3 regions of the Pedococcus sp. P5_B7 genome follow, and region 2 is predicted to be linked to each of the others. Evidence: riboswitches for the same ligand, from Rfam matches in the RefSeq annotation. Region 2 holds a riboswitch; each other region holds the start of a gene.
What was found. A riboswitch is a leader RNA that binds a small molecule or an ion and turns the genes downstream of it on or off. The one in region 2 is predicted to bind cobalamin.

Region 1: linked by a shared signal. The riboswitch ahead of cobN (cobaltochelatase subunit CobN) and the one ahead of ACXJKD_RS19935 (ribonucleoside-diphosphate reductase subunit alpha) in region 2 are both predicted to bind cobalamin.
Region 3: linked by a shared signal. The riboswitch ahead of ACXJKD_RS16385 (hypothetical protein) and the one ahead of ACXJKD_RS19935 (ribonucleoside-diphosphate reductase subunit alpha) in region 2 are both predicted to bind cobalamin.

The regions. Positions count from the first base shown of each region.
Region 1 covers NZ_JBFULM010000005.1:274,710-279,918, reverse strand. Annotated here, with positions in the region: gene cobN (cobaltochelatase subunit CobN) at 1-1,944, opposite strand, end outside; cobalamin riboswitch at 1,973-2,098, opposite strand; gene ACXJKD_RS13580 ((2Fe-2S)-binding protein) at 2,106-2,813, opposite strand; gene ACXJKD_RS13575 (precorrin-3B synthase) at 2,880-3,752, shown strand; gene ACXJKD_RS13570 (precorrin-8X methylmutase) at 3,749-4,411, shown strand; gene ACXJKD_RS13565 (precorrin-2 C(20)-methyltransferase) at 4,408-5,209, shown strand, end outside.
Region 2 covers NZ_JBFULM010000011.1:38,822-44,030, forward strand. Annotated here, with positions in the region: gene ACXJKD_RS19925 (magnesium transporter CorA family protein) at 1-875, shown strand, start outside; gene ACXJKD_RS19930 (ribonucleotide-diphosphate reductase subunit beta) at 910-1,857, opposite strand; gene ACXJKD_RS19935 (ribonucleoside-diphosphate reductase subunit alpha) at 1,854-4,313, opposite strand; cobalamin riboswitch at 4,450-4,701, opposite strand; gene ACXJKD_RS19940 (DUF4185 domain-containing protein) at 4,769-5,209, shown strand, end outside.
Region 3 covers NZ_JBFULM010000007.1:77,646-82,854, forward strand. Annotated here, with positions in the region: gene ACXJKD_RS16375 (energy-coupling factor transporter transmembrane component T) at 1-490, opposite strand, end outside; gene ACXJKD_RS16380 (hypothetical protein) at 496-1,350, opposite strand; gene ACXJKD_RS16385 (hypothetical protein) at 1,350-2,933, opposite strand; cobalamin riboswitch at 3,035-3,162, opposite strand; gene ileS (isoleucine--tRNA ligase) at 3,540-5,209, shown strand, end outside.

The sequences.
Region 1 (5,209 bases), on a different contig from region 2:
GTCGAACTCGTCGTCGTCAGGACGCTCCTCCAGCCCGAGATCCTGGTGCAGCTGGGCCGCCTGCATGAGCGTCCAGATCTCGCCACGGATCGCCGGCAGCTTGGCCGGGTCCATCGCCGCGATGTTGGCGTGCTCGTCGAGCAGCTGCTCCAGACGAGCGATGTCGCCGTAGGTCTCGGCGCGGGCCATCGGAGGTACGAGGTGGTCGACGATCGTCGCGTGCGCGCGGCGTTTGGCCTGAGCACCCTCGCCGGGGTCGTTGACCAGGAACGGGTAGACGAGCGGCATGTTGCCGATCGCGGCATCGGTCGCGCACGCAGCCGACAGGGCGGCGTTCTTGCCGGGCAGCCACTCCATGGAGCCGTGCTTGCCCAGGTGCACCACGGCGTGCGCTCCGAACCCGTGCTCGAGCCAGCGGTAGGCACCGAGGTAGTGGTGGCTCGGCGGCAGGTCGGGGTCGTGGTAGATCGCCACGGGGTTCTCCCCGAAGCCACGAGGTGGCTGGATGAGGATGACGACGTTCCCCGCCCGCAGGGTGGCGAGCACGAGCTCACCGGAGTCGTTGACGAACAGCTGCCCCGGCGAAGCTCCCCAGGTCTGCACCATGGCGTCGCGCAGCTCGGTGGGCAGGTCGGCCGTCCACGAGTCGTACTCGGCCTTGGTGATTCGAACGTGGGCGTCGGTCAGCTGTGCGGCGGTCAGCCACTCCTCGTCCTGCCCGCCGGACGCGATCAGCCGGTGGATGAGGGCATCGCCGGCCTCTGTGTCGGTTCCCTCGGCATCCAGGATCGCCACGACGGAGTTGTCGGTGCCGAGGTCGTACCCCTCGTCGCGCATCCGTCGCAGCAGACGGATCGCGGAGACCGGCGTGTCCAGTCCGACTGCGTTGCCGATCCTGGCGTGCTTCGTCGGGTAGGCCGACAGGACGAGCGCAATTCGCTTGTCCTGTTCGGGAACCCGTCGCAGGCGCGCATGGTTGACCGCGATCCGCGCGACCCGGTTGCACCGCTCCGGATCGGCCACATAGTGCGGCAACCCCTGGTCGTCAATCTCCTTGAAGGAGAAGGGCGCTGTGATGATCCGGCCGTCGAACTCCGGGATCGCGATCTGGGTCGCCGAGTCCAGCGGGCTGACCCCCTCGTCGGAGGCCTCCCACTCGGCGCGACTGCTCGTCAGGCACAACCCCTGCAGAACCGGGATGTCGAGGGCGGCCATCCGCTCGACGTCCCACGCCTCGTCCTCCCCACCCGCACCCGCCCCGGCAGGAACGCTGCCACCGGCCGCGAGAACAGTGACGACCAAGGCATCCAGAGTGCCCAGGGCGGCGTAGAGGTCATCAGGCGCGGACCGCAGCGACCCTGCATACACCGGCACACCGATGGCCTCGCCGGTCTCATCGACCGCATCGGCCAAGGCGTGCGCGAAGGCGGTGTTGCCGCTGGCCTCGTGCGCGCGGTAGTACAGGACCCCGATCCGCGGGAGCGCTTCGTCGGAGGGGGCCGGTCGCGAGGCGAATCCCCAGGTGGGGATCGGGGTGGGTGGGTCGAAACCTTCACCAGTGAGCAGCACCGTGTCGCAGAGAAACGCGTGCAGCTGCGCAAGATTAGTCGGGCCTCCCTCGGCCAGGTAGTGGTGGGCCTGCGCAGCCACCCCCATCGCGACGGTCGACAGCTCCATGAGGTCGGCGCTGGGTTGCTGCTCGCCGCCGAGAACGACGAGCGGAGTCCCCCGCTCGCGGAGGATGGCGATGCCCGCCAACAGGTCACTGGGCGAGCCCAGGAGACGCACGACGACCAGATCCGCGTCCAGGGTCACCGCCTGGAGCTCGGCGTCGCTGGCGCGAGCAGGGTTCGCCCAGCGATACCTGGCGCCTGAACCCCGGGCTGACAGCAGGTCGGTGTCGGAAGTGGAGAGCAGAGCGACAGTGGGGCCGTGGATGGCCATGGTTCCTCCTCGGGGTTCTCGCCCCGGATGGTGGGAGTCGGCCGCAGTCAGTGTCTGGCTCGCCGTGCCCGAGTGGGTCGCGCATCGGCTTACAGTGGCGGAACCGCCCCGGAGTCACACCGGAGTTCCTGAGCCCGCAGCCGGCGGACGTTGCGCACAGCCTAGCGAGGCGCGGGAACACTCGGACGGTGGGCGAGGACACAGTCGCCGCAGTAGCCGCCGCCAGGGATCCGGTAGTACAGACAGCACGAGGACCGGACGAAACCGTCGTCGAGTCCGCCCGTTCCGGCCAAGGGGCCGGCGAGCAGGGCGGCGGCCTCGGCCTCGGCGCGTGCGGCCAGCTCCGGCCGCGCGACACCGAGCATGCGTGCGCCACCGAAGAGCGCCGAGGCGGCGTTGCCCCACAGCACCTGTCGCGAGAGCGCGTAGCCGTCCGCCATGGCCTCGACCAAGGGCTCGACGACGTCGGCGACCAGACGGGTGAGGTCCGGCGTCGTCGCGGCACCACTGAGCGCGAGTGGCCAGGGCCCGGCTGCGACGGGCTTCCAGTACGCGTCGTCCAGGGTGGGGCGAGGCAGGGGTATGCCGAGTGCGACACCACCCAACGCCGGTGACAGGACCCGCGCGAAGAGGCCGAGGGAAAGGGTGGAGGCAGCCACCCTCGGCTCGACGTCGGCGCCCGCAAGCCGACCGAGAGTGGCGCCCACGTGGGCAACCCGTTCCCCCAGGGCCAGACCCGTGACGAGATCCCGCAGCGGTCGCCAGTCTCCGCCGTCGACGCGCTCGACCTGGAAGAACGGCCCGAGGGTGGCCAACACGTCGACGGCCGGGCCGCTGCCTGGAGCCGGGGTCGCGTCGTCGGAAGGCATCGCTCCAATGATGGCAGTGCCCGACCACGCCACCGATGACCTGGTGGCGGATGACACCATGTGCCGGTGACGAGCCGCACCCATCCGGACCGCTGCCCCGGCGTGTTCCGGCCCTGGCTGGCAGAGGACGGCGCCATCGTGCGGCTGCGCCTGCCAGGCGGGCGGTTGCCCGCAGCAGCCCTGCGCTCCCTCGTGACAGCGGCCGAGGTGTGGGGTGATGGCACGGTGCTGCTCACCAAGCGGGCCAACCTGCAGCTGCGTGGCATCGCGGCGTCCGGCCGTTCGGTCCCCCCTGGGCTGGTGGATGCGCTGCGTGCCGCAGGGCTGCTGCCCAGCGACACCCACGAGCTCGTGCGCAACATCCTGTGCTCCCCACTCAGCGGCCGGATCGGCGGGCGGGTCGACCTGCGTCCGGTGGTCGAGGGTCTGGACCGGGCCCTGTGCGCCGATCCCGACCTGGCCGACCTCGGTGGCCGATTCCTCTTCGTGCTCGACGACGGCCGCGGCGACGTCCTGGACCGACCGCTCGACCTCGGGCTCGTGGCCGTGAGCAAGGCCGAGGTCCAGGTCCGGGTCGGCAGCAGCCAGTGGGGGCCGGTGGTGCCGGTGCAGGGGGCCGTGCCCGCACTGGTCGACCTTGCGCGCAGCTTCAGGCAGGTACGCGGTGCAGGCCCGACTGCGTCGTGGCACGTCGACGAGCTGTCGCCCGCCAGCCGCCTGTTGACCGAAGGGCCACGCGACCCCCGCACCACCGTCGTCGCCGGCCCAGTGACTCCGGGGTGGCACGGCCAGGACGACCACAGGGCCCTGTTCGTCGCACCCGTGCCAGACGGCATGATCACACGTGACGTGGCCGAAGGGCTGCTCGCCCATGCGTCAGACGAAGTGGTCATCACTCCATGGCGCAGCGTCGTCATCCCCGACCTGGAGGCCCCATGACCCCCGCCCCTCCGACCCGCCGCTACGACTACGAGCGGGACGGCGCCGCCATCTACCTCGAGTCGTTCGCAACGATCCGCCGCGAGTCAGTCCTGACCCATCTTCCGGCCGACGCCGAGTCGGTCGCCGTACGAATGATCCACGCCACTGGCCAGCCCGACCTGGCCCGAGACCTCATCGTGCATGAGGGCCTGGTGAGCGCTGCACGCTCGGCTTTGGCCTCGGGTGCCCCGGTCATCACCGACGCCCACATGGTCGCGTCGGGTGTGACGCGTTCTCGGCTACCGGCCGGCAACGACATCATCTGCCTGCTGCGGGACGACCGTGTGCCCCATCTCGCGCAGCAGTGGGGGACGACGCGGTCGGCAGCGGCCGTCTCCCTCTGGGGCGACCGGCTCGAGGGCGCCGTGGTCGCGGTAGGCAACGCACCGACCGCACTGTTCCACCTGCTGGAGATGCTCCTCGACGGAGGCCCACGGCCCGCCGCGATCGTGGGAGTCCCCGTCGGCTTCGTCGGCGCCATCGAGGCGAAGGAGGCGCTGGCCGCGCTGGCGCGGGACCACGGCCTGGACATCCCGTTCCTCACCCTGCGTGGGCGCCGCGGCGGTTCGGCCATCGCCGCGGCAGCCTTGAATGCCCTGGCTCAGGAGCGCGAGTGACCGCGTCCGACCACGGATTCGGGCGTCTGTTCGGCGTCGGACTCGGGCCCGGTGACCCAGAGCTGGTCACCGTCAAGGCAGTCCGGTTGATCGGCGCCGCCGACGTCGTCGCCTATCACCAGGGTCCGCGCAGACGCTCCAACGCGCGCCGGATCGCTGAGCCCTACCTGCCGGAGGGTGTCGTCGAGGAGGTGCTGGAGTACCCCGTCACGACCGGGGTGACCGACCACCCCGGCGGCTACGCAGGGGCCATGGCGGACTTCTACGAGGGGTGCGCGCGACGACTCAGCGCTCATCTCGTCGCCGGGCGTGACGTCGTCGTCCTCGCCGAGGGCGACCCGTTCCTCTACGGCTCGTACATGTACCTGCACGACCGCCTGTCCGACCGGTTCGAGACGCAGGTGGTACCCGGCGTACCCGCCTTCACCGCGGCGACCGCGGCACTGCAGCGACCTCTGGCAAGGCAGAGCGACGTCCTGACGGTCCTGCAGGGCACCCTTCCCCGCCCCGAGCTCGCGCGTCGGCTCGCCGATACCGATGCTGCGATCATCATGAAGCTCGGTCGAACGTTTCGCGACGTGCGCGCCGCGTTGGAGGAGGCCGGGCGGCTGGCCGATGCCTGGTATGTCGAACGCGCCTCGATGTCCCAGGAGCGCTGGCTCCCGGCCGCCGAGGTCGATCCGGACACGGTGCCGTACTTCTCCCTCATCGTGGTGCCCGGCGACGACCACCGTGGCCGGCGCCGCTATGACGACCCGCAGCCCGGACGTGCCGACGACTCCGACGTCGAGACCCACC
Region 2 (5,209 bases):
TCGACGACGCGGCCGAGGCCCTCCTGCGCGACCACTTCCACGCCCATCCGATGGTCGTGAAGGCTTGTCGCGAAAGGAACTTCGTGCCGTCCGTGCACGGCTACGAGCACCACACCTTCGTCATCGTGCACACCCCGCTGGCCGGCGAGGGCGGCCACGTCCACATGCTCGAGCTCGACCAGCTCGTGGGCCGCCGTTACCTCGTGACCGTGCACGGGCCGCGCAACCCGGCGGTCGCGCTCTCCGATGCGACGGAGGAGACCCGCACCGTCCAGGAACGGATGCGGGCGGGGCGGTTCCGGCCCAAGACCCCGAGCGAGCTCTCCTACGCGATCGGGTCGGCGGTGGCGCGGCGGCAGAGCGCGGCGGTCAAGGACGTCGCGAGCCGGCTTCCGGCCCTCGAGATGCGGGTCATGGGCTCGGACTTCCACCAGCCCGAGGAGCTGCTCGAGGAGCTCTTCCTCCTCCGGCACGAGCTGCTCATCTCACGCACCCAGGCCGGCCAGGCGCACGAGATCTACGGGCGACTGGCCTCGCTCGAGCGGTTCGCCAGCGAGGAGTCGCAGCGCCACGCACGCGACCTGTCGGAACAGTTCGACCGGGTGCGCAGCCTCGCCGACGGCGAGAGCCAGTTCCTCTTCGGCGTCATCGAGCTCTACCAGACCAGGGTCACCACGAAGATGACCGTGGCGATGGAGCGGCTGGCCGTCATCGCGGCGATCACCCTGCCGGTCACCGCGATCGCGTCGATCTACGGCATGAACGTCATCGTCAACGGCAGCACCCACTGGGTGCAGCTCATCATCGTGCTCGTCGTGATGGCCTCGATCAGCCTGTGGCTGCTGCGCTGGGCGCGGCGCCAGGGCTGGTGGTGAGCCAGCCCCGGCGCCCACTCATGCAAAAGGCGAGTTAGCGCCAGTCCACGTCCTGCAGCTCCATGAACGCCAACGGGTTCTTGGAGCCGTACTCCGGCTCGAGCCCCAGCTGCTCCAGCCGGCGGTCGGCCACCGACTCGAGGTAGGTGCGCATGTCGGTCGTCGAGAGCCCCGCCACTCCCCCGCCCAACAGGTCCTGCGCGAACTGGGCCTCGGCGTCGACGGCGTCACGCATCATCGCCCGCACCTGGTCGGCGAGCTCGTCGTCGAAGAGGTCCGGCTCCTCACGGCGCACGGTCTCGACCACGTCGAACGCGAAGGCCATGTGCATCGACTCGTCGCGGAACACCCAGTTGGTGCCGCTCGCGAGACCGTTGAGCAGGCCGCGCGAGCGGAGGAAGTAGACGTAGGCGAACGCGCCGTAGAAGAACAGCCCCTCGATGCAGGCCGCAAAGCAGATCACGTTGAGCAGGAACGCCCGGCGGTGCTCCTTGGTCTCCAGCGAGTCGAGGTCGAACACCGAGTCGATCCACCGGAAGCAGAAGTCGGCCTTGTCCTTGATCGACGGGATGTTGTCGACCGCCGCGAAGGCCTCGTGCCGCTCCTTCTCGTCGGGCACGTAGGTGTCGAGCAGGGTCAGGTAGAACTGCACGTGCACGGCCTCCTCGAACAGCTGACGGCTCAGGTAGAGCCGGCCCTCCGGAGAGTTGATGTGCTGGTAGAGGTTGAGCACCAGGTTGTTGGCGACGATGGTGTCGCCGGTGGCGAAGAACGCCACGAGCCGCCCCACCAGGTGTCGCTCGGCCGCCGTGAGTCGCTGCAGGTCCTTGAGGTCGGAGTGCAGGTCGACCTCCTCGACGGTCCAGGTGTTCTTGATGGCGTCGCGATAGCGCTCGTAGAACTGCGGGTAGCGCATCGGCCGCAGGGTGAGGTTCATCCCCGGGTCGAGCAGCATCTTCTCGGTCGTGCTGGTGACAGTCATTCGCAAGCCTCACAGGTCTCGGGGTTCTCGAGGGAGCAGGCGATCGCTGCCTCGTCGGTCAGGATGGTGGGAACCAGCGCGGTCGCTGGGGTGGCCCTCACACTGGTGGTGGTGGCCTGCTGGATGCGGGTCGCCGGGCGCGACCTCAGGTAGTAGGTCGTCTTGAGCCCGGCCTTCCACGCGTAGAGGTACATCGAGCTGAGCTTCCCGATCGTCGGCGACGCGAGGAACAGGTTGAGCGACTGGCTCTGGTCGATGTAGGGCTGGCGGGCCGCGGCGAGCTCGATGAGCGACTTCTGGGGCAGCTCCCACGCGGTGCGGAAGAGCACCCGCACGTCCTCGGGGATCTCGGCGATGCCCTGCACCGAGCCGTCGCTGCGCTTGATCGCCTCGCGCACCTCGGGGGTCCACAGCGCCCGCGCCTTCAGCTCGCGGACCAGCGCCGTGTTGACCTGGAGGAACTCTCCCGACAGCGTCTCGCGCTTGAACAGGTTGGACACCTGCGGCTCGATGCACTCGTAGGCGCCCGCGATCGACGCGATGGTGGCCGTCGGCGCGATGGCGATGAGCAGTGAGTTGCGAAGTCCGTTCTCCTTGATGGCCTTCCGCACCAGCTCCCAGCGCTCCGTCTGGGTCGGGGTGACGTCCCAGAGGTCGGGCTGCAGGTCACCGCGCGCCGCGCGCGTCTGCTCGTATGCCGGGTGGGCGCCATGGTCGGCGGCCAGCTGGCTGGAGCGCTCCAGGGCCGAGAGGTAGACCTCCTCGGCGATTCGCGTGGACAGCTCCTTCGCCTCGGGCGAGTCGAACGGCAGCCGCAGCGCGAACATCACGTCCTGCAGCCCCATCACGCCCAGCCCCACCGGGCGCCAGCGCGGGTTCGACGCCGCGGACTCCTCGCTCGGGTAGTAGTTGATGTCGATCACGCGGTCGAGGTAGGTGACCGCGGTACGGACCGTCGCGCGCAGCTTCTCCCAGTCGACGGCGTCGCGACCTGGGGTGAGGTGCTGGGCGAGGTTCACCGAGCCGAGGTTGCAGACGGCAGTCTCGTCGTTGCTGGAGACCTCGATGATCTCGGTACACAGGTTCGACAGGTGCACGACCGGGGCTCCCGGTCGCTGGTCGTCGCTGGTCTGGTTGCAGGTGCGGTTGCTGGCGTCCTTGAAGGTCATCCAGCCGTTGCCCGTCTGGGCCAGGGTCCGCATCATCTTGCCGTAGAGCTCCCGCGCGCTGACCTGGCGCACGAAGCGCCCGTCGCGCTCCGCCGCGGCATACGCCTCCTCGAAGGCCGGCCCCCAGAGGTCTGGCAGCTCGGGCACCTCGTTCGGGTCGATCAGGCTCCACTGCTCGTCGGCCTCGACACGACGCATGAACTCGTCGGGCACCCAGTTGGCGAGGTTGAGGTTGTGGGTGCGCCGGGCGTCCTCGCCGGTGTTGTCGCGCAGCTCGAGGAACTCCTCGATGTCGGGGTGCCACGGCTCGAGGTAGACGCACGCGGCACCCTTGCGACGACCGCCCTGGTTGACCGCCGACACCGACGAGTCGAGGGTGCGCAACCAGGGGACGATGCCGTTGGAGTGGCCGTTCGTGCCGCGGATGAGCGCCCCGCGTGACCGCACCCGCGACCACGAGATGCCAATGCCACCAGCGAACTTCGAGAGCTTCGCGACCTGCGCGTAGCGGTCGTAGATCGACTCGAGCTCGTCCTGCGGGGAGTCGACGAGGTAGCACGACGACATCTGGGTGTGGCGGGTGCCGGAGTTGAAGAGGGTCGGCGAGCTGGGCAGGTAGGCCAGCGACGCCATCAGCCGGTAGAACCCGATGGCCTCCTGGGGCGTGTGCGACAGCCCGCAGGCGACGCGCAGCATGAAGTACTGCGGCGTCTCCAGGACCATCCGGGTGTCGGGGTGGCGCAGCAGGTAGCGGTCGTAGACGGTGCGCAGCCCGAAGTACTCGAACCGGCGGTCGTTGGTCACGTCCACCGCGTGGTCGAGCTTGCGGGCGTTCGCCTCGACGAAGGCAGCGGTCTCGTCACCGATGAGCCCCTCGAGGTGGCCGAGCCGCACGGCCTGGCTGAACGACGCGATCTGCTGACCGCGCACCTCCTTGTCGATGTAGTTCGACAGGAGGCGGGCGGCCAGCCGCGAATACTCGGGCTCTGCGGCCGTCATCTCCGCAGCGGTCTGGATCGACAGCCGGTCGAGCTCGGCGGTCGTGGCCCCGTCGTAGAGGCCGCTGATGGTGCGGGTGGCGATGGCCATCGGGTCGACCTCGGTGAGGTCGTCGCACCAGCGCTCCACCGCCCGGACGATCTTCATGACGTCGACGGGTTCGCTGTCGCCGTTGCGCTTGCGCACGGCCATGCTGGCGCGGCGGGGCGCCTGGGACTCGGTGGCCAGGGGTCCGGCCTGTCGTCCCGTCGCCGGGTCCTCGATGACCTCGGTGGTCGTGTCGGTCACTGCTCTCTCCTCGCGAGCGATTCGGTGCCGCGGGTCGAGGAGGGGACGACGACACAGCCACCGCCTCCGGGAACCGGGGTGCAAGTCGACTGTGCATGTCGTGTGACCCGCCCTCGAGGCCACGACTCACCGCACACGGCGTGTGCGGTCGCTGGCAGGTCTTCGGACTCGCGGACCTTCGCCTCGGCGACCGTGGTGAGCCCTGGCGAGCTCGGTCGTCGACGCGGTTCCTACTGGCCGTCGCTTCCCACCCGCGTGGTGCGAGCAGTGCTTGATGACGGCGGTCGTTTCCGCTTACCGCTGCGGGGCAGTCCCGGATTCGCACCGAGTTCCCTCTTGCCCCGGAGACCGATTGCGCGGCCTCCGGACCAGCAAGAGACACCATATGCGGGTGGTGGTGCGAATCCTTGGCACCACATGTTGGGTCCGCGTGTCGCGTCCCTAGGATTGCCGCCATGCCCCGCGCCACCCCTCCCCTCCTCGGGGGCGCAGCGCTCGGGCTGGTGCTCGGGCTGGTGCTCACGGCGGTGCTCGCAGGCTGCTCCACCACGCCCGGCGGCGACGGCGCCACGACCGCGGGCGGCGCGGCATACCCCCGGTTGACGCCGACCTGCGCGCGGGCGACCTCGACCGGGAAACCGCCCGTGGTGACGGTCGCGCAGCTCAACCGGATCGTCGCGGGCCTGGACCTCCCGCTCTGGCAGGCCGGTGACATCGGAGCCAGCGCACGCCTGCCCGACGACCGGATCGTCTGGGTGTTCGGCGACACCGTGCGCGGCGACGGCATCAGCCCCCGCATCGTCGCCAACTCCATGCTCGTCACCAGCGGCCTGTGCACGTCACAGGTCGAGGCGACCGGACAGGGACCGGTGATCCCGGACCGCTCCGACGGGGTC
Region 3 (5,209 bases), on a different contig from region 2:
CGACGGTGACCGAGATGACCACGGCGGTGCCGATCTCGTGCAAGGCACTCGGGAGGGCCCGGAGGAGGCGCTTGGGGTTGGCCAGCGCGTTGGCCGCGCCGATGCAGGCGATCAGGCTGGCCAGCCGCAGCCCTTCGACCGCCGCCGCCAGCAGGCCCTCGAGGTAGAGCGGGCCGAGGAGGGTGATGCCGGGCAGCTCGATGCTGGGCAGCTGGTAGAGCCTCGTGCTGCCGAACTTGTAGCCCACCACGACGTGCAGGAGTACCCGCAGGACGATGATGACCGCCCCGAGCACGAGGTACAGGCGGAAGGCCCGTGCCCACGGCGAGCTGCCGCGCTTGGCCGCGACGACCAGGCTGGCGACGGTCACCGCGAGCAGGAGCAGCACCGGGTTGCTGGTGCGTGAGCAGGCCACCGCCAGCCCGATCGCCCACACCCACCAGGCGACCGGGTGGAGGTGTCGGGACAGCGGGGAGCCGGCCGTGCGCACGGTCCTCAGCTGGTGGCTCGGCGACGGATCGCGACGTAGGCCGCGCCGGCGCCGACCAACGCGACCAGGCCGAGGCCGGCGAGCAGGGTGGTGGGCGAGCCCGAGTCCGTCGAGTCCCCCTGGGCCGCTGCGGTGCTCGCACTGTCGCCGGTCGAGTCCGTCGACGGCGTCGTGCCCGTGGTGGCGCCACCCGTCGGCGGCGTGGTGGTCGTGCTGCCCGGGGTCGTGGTCGACGGCTTCGCGCCGGGCTTGGTCACCGAGCCGGCAGCAGAGCTGCTCCCGGCTGCCGGCGTCGACCCGGTCGAGGTGCTCGAGCTCCCGGGACGCGCGGGGGTGGTCGTCGTGGGCTTCGGCTTCGGCTTGGGGGCGGGCGGCCGGCTCGACGACGAGGACGGGCTCGGCGACGGCTTGGGTGCGGCTGCGGCGGGCGGAGGGCTGCTGGGAGCCCCTCCGGAGCCGAACGCGAACCCGATCACGCTGCCGGCCGCTGGGTTGTAGTCCGCCACGCCGGAGCTGCTGTAGGTCCACGATCCGCCACGGGGTGCGTGGAAGAAGGCCCAGTAGGCGCTGGCCGGAGGCATCCGCTGGCAGGACTGGTCGGCAGGGACGCTGTTGATCTTGCAGACCACCGTTCTCGGGTACTGGACCGGGCTCACGACGGTGGCGACCTTTGTGAGCACCTTCATGGCGGAGGTGTCGTCCGCGGCGCAGAGCGTGCTGCTGCTCGAGCCGTAGTCGATCACCACCGTCACGCCGGTCGAGCTGCTGCAGGCCGCCGCCTGGGCGGCCCCGCCCGGGAGGGCGAGGCCGCCGGCGACCACCAGACCGGCAATGGCGACGAAGCGCGCGACCAGCCGCATCAGGCGTGCACGCCCTTGCGCCGGGCCAGGACGATCGCGCCGGCACCGGCCAGCAGCAGCAGTGCGCCCAGCAGGGTCATCGCCGCCACGTCGGTGCCGGTGAGGGCCAGCGAGCCGGGCGTGGCCGACCCGGGGTCGGCCGGGTCGTTGCTCCCCGTCGAGGGAGTCGAGGACGTGCTCGTGGTGGACGACGCAGGAGAGGTGGTCGTCGTGGTGGTCGTGCGGCAGTCGAGCGTCGGCGCGGTGGCCGCAGCCCCGTCAGCCGTGACCGTCAGCAGCGAGTCGCCGGCCAGGCCCAGGGTCGCCTGGGGCGTGGCCCGCAGCGCGCGGTCGATCGCCGCAGCCGTCGTCGGGGCAGCCTTGAGGGTGGCGTGGTCGGCCGCGGTGAAGGCGATGCCGCCGCGGAGGCCGGCGGCGAAGGAGCAGTCGAACTGCAGACCGGCCAGGAAGTCCTGGGCGCTCGCGAGCTCGGCGTCGAGGCCGCCCGCGGCGAAGGCCTGGGCTGCGACGCCCGCGGTGTTGGCGTTGTACTGACCGTCGTCGTTGAGGAAGCCGCCGTTGGGCGCCTGGTGCGACGAGAGCCACTCGAGCGCGTCCACGGTCGCGGGGTCGTCCGCGCCCAGCAGGCCGACGAGGGCCTGGGCGGCGAAGGCGGTCGCGTCCGCGTCACTGGAGCAGGCAGCACCCGCGACGTCGAGGTTGCCGCGGAACCCGCCGTCGTCGCACTGCTGGTCGAGGAGGTAGTTCCCAGCGGCGTCCGGCACCGAGCCCGTGGCGCGACCGAGGGCGATGATGTCGAGGACCTGCCCGATGGTGTTGGAGTAGTCGCCGCTCGGGTTGGTCGCGTCGCCGAAGTTGGACTTGTCCGAGAAACGACCGCCAACGGTCATCAGGCCCTCGAGGCGGGCGACGAGGTCCTGCCCACCGAAGGCGGTGGGGTTGCCGCCCTGGGCGACCACGCCGAGGACGAGCTTGCCGAGCGGGCCGGCGTAGGTCTCGGCGGTCGGGGAGCCGGGCGGGTCGGGGTAGCCCACGTAGTCGTTCACGTGTGCGGCGAGGTAGTCGGTGGTGGCGTCGGCCTGGTCGAGGCCGGCGCCTGCGCCGTCCAGCGCCAGGACGGCGTCAATGGTGTTGCCACCGTCGAAGAACGTCGAGGCGGGGTAGTTGTAGTGGTCGTCGCGCGCGGCGAGGGTGCGCACGATGAAGCCGGCGGCGTACGCGGCCTGGTCGGTGGGGTCACCCGGGACCAGGGCCGCTCGCAGGGTGGACCCCGTGCCGAACGGCATCCGCTCCGACGTCGCGGCCAGGGCCTTGGACCTCGCCGCGGTCTTCGGCTTCGACGGGGTCGTGGTCGTCGTCGAGGGCGGCGTGGTGGTCGACGTCGTGGCCGACTCGGTGGAGGTGGAGGTCGACGTCGACGTCGACGTCGACGTCGACGGCGTGGTGGTGCTCGAGCTCGTGCCGGTGGTCGTGCCGGTGGGCTCGGTCGTGCCGGCGAACGCCGCGCCGGGGACGACCAGGCTGGCCGCCAGGGCCAGGGCGAGCGCCGCCGCCGGACGGGCGGTGCGAAGGGTGCGGTGCATGGTGCCTCTTCAATGCGAACGGTGTCGCGACGGTGCACCGGCACCAGAACGTGAAAGACCCCCGGCGTCGCTGGAGCGACATCGGGGGGCGGCCTCGGACTGGGTGTCCGGGCTCCGCCCCGCGTACCTCGACGGAAATGGAGCCGCTTCGCGTACCAGGTGTTCCGGCTTGCCGCGTTTCAGGCGGCCTACGGTTGCGGGTCAGCGCCGGCATCTGACCGGCTTCCCCTGGTGTCGCGTCGTGGTGTCGCCATGCGGTCGGGGACCTCAGGGCAACGCCGCTCAGACTACACCGCACGACGGCGTCCTCCGGCCGTGCGCACGTGCCCTTCGTCACGGATGGCTAGACTGGGGTGCACAGGCGTCGAACCGGCCATCACCGGGGAGCCTCCGGAAGAACGGCAGGGCGCCCCGCGGCATACGCAGGACACCCGGCTCACTAGAACCGGACGGGTGGGTCCGTCACAACCTTGGGCAAGAGCGGCCGTATGCCGCGTGCGTCAGCACGCGGGGCACGGCAAGCGAGGTGGCACCGCGGTGCCGTCGGGAAACCCGGCGACGTCGTCCTCGTGTGAGAACACGAGTGATGTGAGGACCGCCGACACCATGACCTATCCCAAGGTCTCCAGCGACACAGTCTCGAGCGACACAGTCTCCAGCGACGCCCCGGGCACCTCCTCGGGCGTTCCCGCGTCCCCGCGCTTCCCGGAGATCGAGGAGCGCATCCTCAAGTACTGGGACGAGGACGGCACCTTCATCGCGTCGGTGGAGAACCGGTCGGCCGGCACCAACGGCGACAACGAGTTCGTCTTCTACGACGGCCCGCCGTTCGCCAACGGCCTGCCGCACTACGGCCACCTGCTGACCGGCTATGTCAAGGACCTCATCCCGCGCTACCAGACGATGCGCGGGCGCCGGGTCGAGCGACGGTTCGGGTGGGACACCCACGGCCTGCCCGCCGAGCTCGAGGCGATGGCCCAGCTCGGCATCAAGACCAAGGACGAGATCCTCGAGATCGGCATCGAGGAGTTCAACGCCAAGTGCCGGCAGTCGGTGCTGAAGTACACGGGGGAGTGGCGCGAGTACGTCACCCGCCAGGCCCGCTGGGTCGACTTCGACAACGACTACAAGACGCTCAACCCCGACTACATGGAGTCGGTCATCTGGGCGTTCAAGTCGTTGCACGACAAGGGCCTGATCTACGAAGGCTTCCGCGTCCTGCCCTACTGCTGGAACGACCAGACGCCGTTGTCGAACCACGAGCTGCGGATGGACGACGACGTCTACCAGATGCGGCAGGACCCGGCCGTCACCGTCGGCGTGCGGCTGGACACCGGCGAGCTGGCCCTGGTCTGGACGACCACGCCCTGGACCCTGCCGTCGAACCTGGCGGTGATGGTCCACCCCGACATCGACTACGTCGTCGTGGAGTCGGCCGTCCCCACGGGCAGCGCCGAGCGCTACGTCATCGGTGCGGAGCGCCTCCCGAGCTATGCGCGTGACCTGTTCGGCGACCCCAAGGCCGACGTCGAGTCCTTCGTCGTCGAGCGGCTCAAGGGTCGCGACCTGATGGGTCGCTCCTACACGCCGCCGTTCAACTACTACGAGGGTCACGAGAACGCCCACCGCGTGGTCGAGGCCGACTTCGTCACGACCAGCGACGGCACCGGGCTGGTCCACAGCGCCGGGGCGTTCGGTGAGGACGACAAGATCGTCACGGACCGCGAGGGCATCGAGCCGGTCATGCCGGTCGGCCCGGACGGGTGCTTCACCTTCCCGGTCGCCGAGTACGAGGGCATGCTCGTGTTCGACGCGAACCTGCCGATCATCGACCACCTCAAGGCCGCCACCCGCGGCGAGGCCGACCACGGCTCGGTCACGGACGGCACCGTCCTGGTCCGCCGGGAGACCTACGACCACTCCTACCCGCACTGCTGGCGCTGCCGGCAGCCGTTGATCTACAAGGCGGTCTCGAGCTGGTTCGTCGAGGTGACCAAGTTCAAGGACCGCATGCTCGAGCTCAACGAGCAGATCGACTGGACCCCGGACCACATCAAGAACGGCCAGTTCGGCAAGTGGCTCGACAACGCCCGCGACTGGTCGATCACCCGCAACCGGTTCTGGGGCAGCCCGGTGCCGGTGTGGCGCTCCGACGACCCGCAGTACCCGAGGATCGACGTCTACGGGTCCTTCGAGGAGATCGAGCGCGACTTCGGTCGGCTGCCCCGCAGCGCCGACGGCCAGGTCGACCTGCACCGCCCGTTCGTCGACGAGCT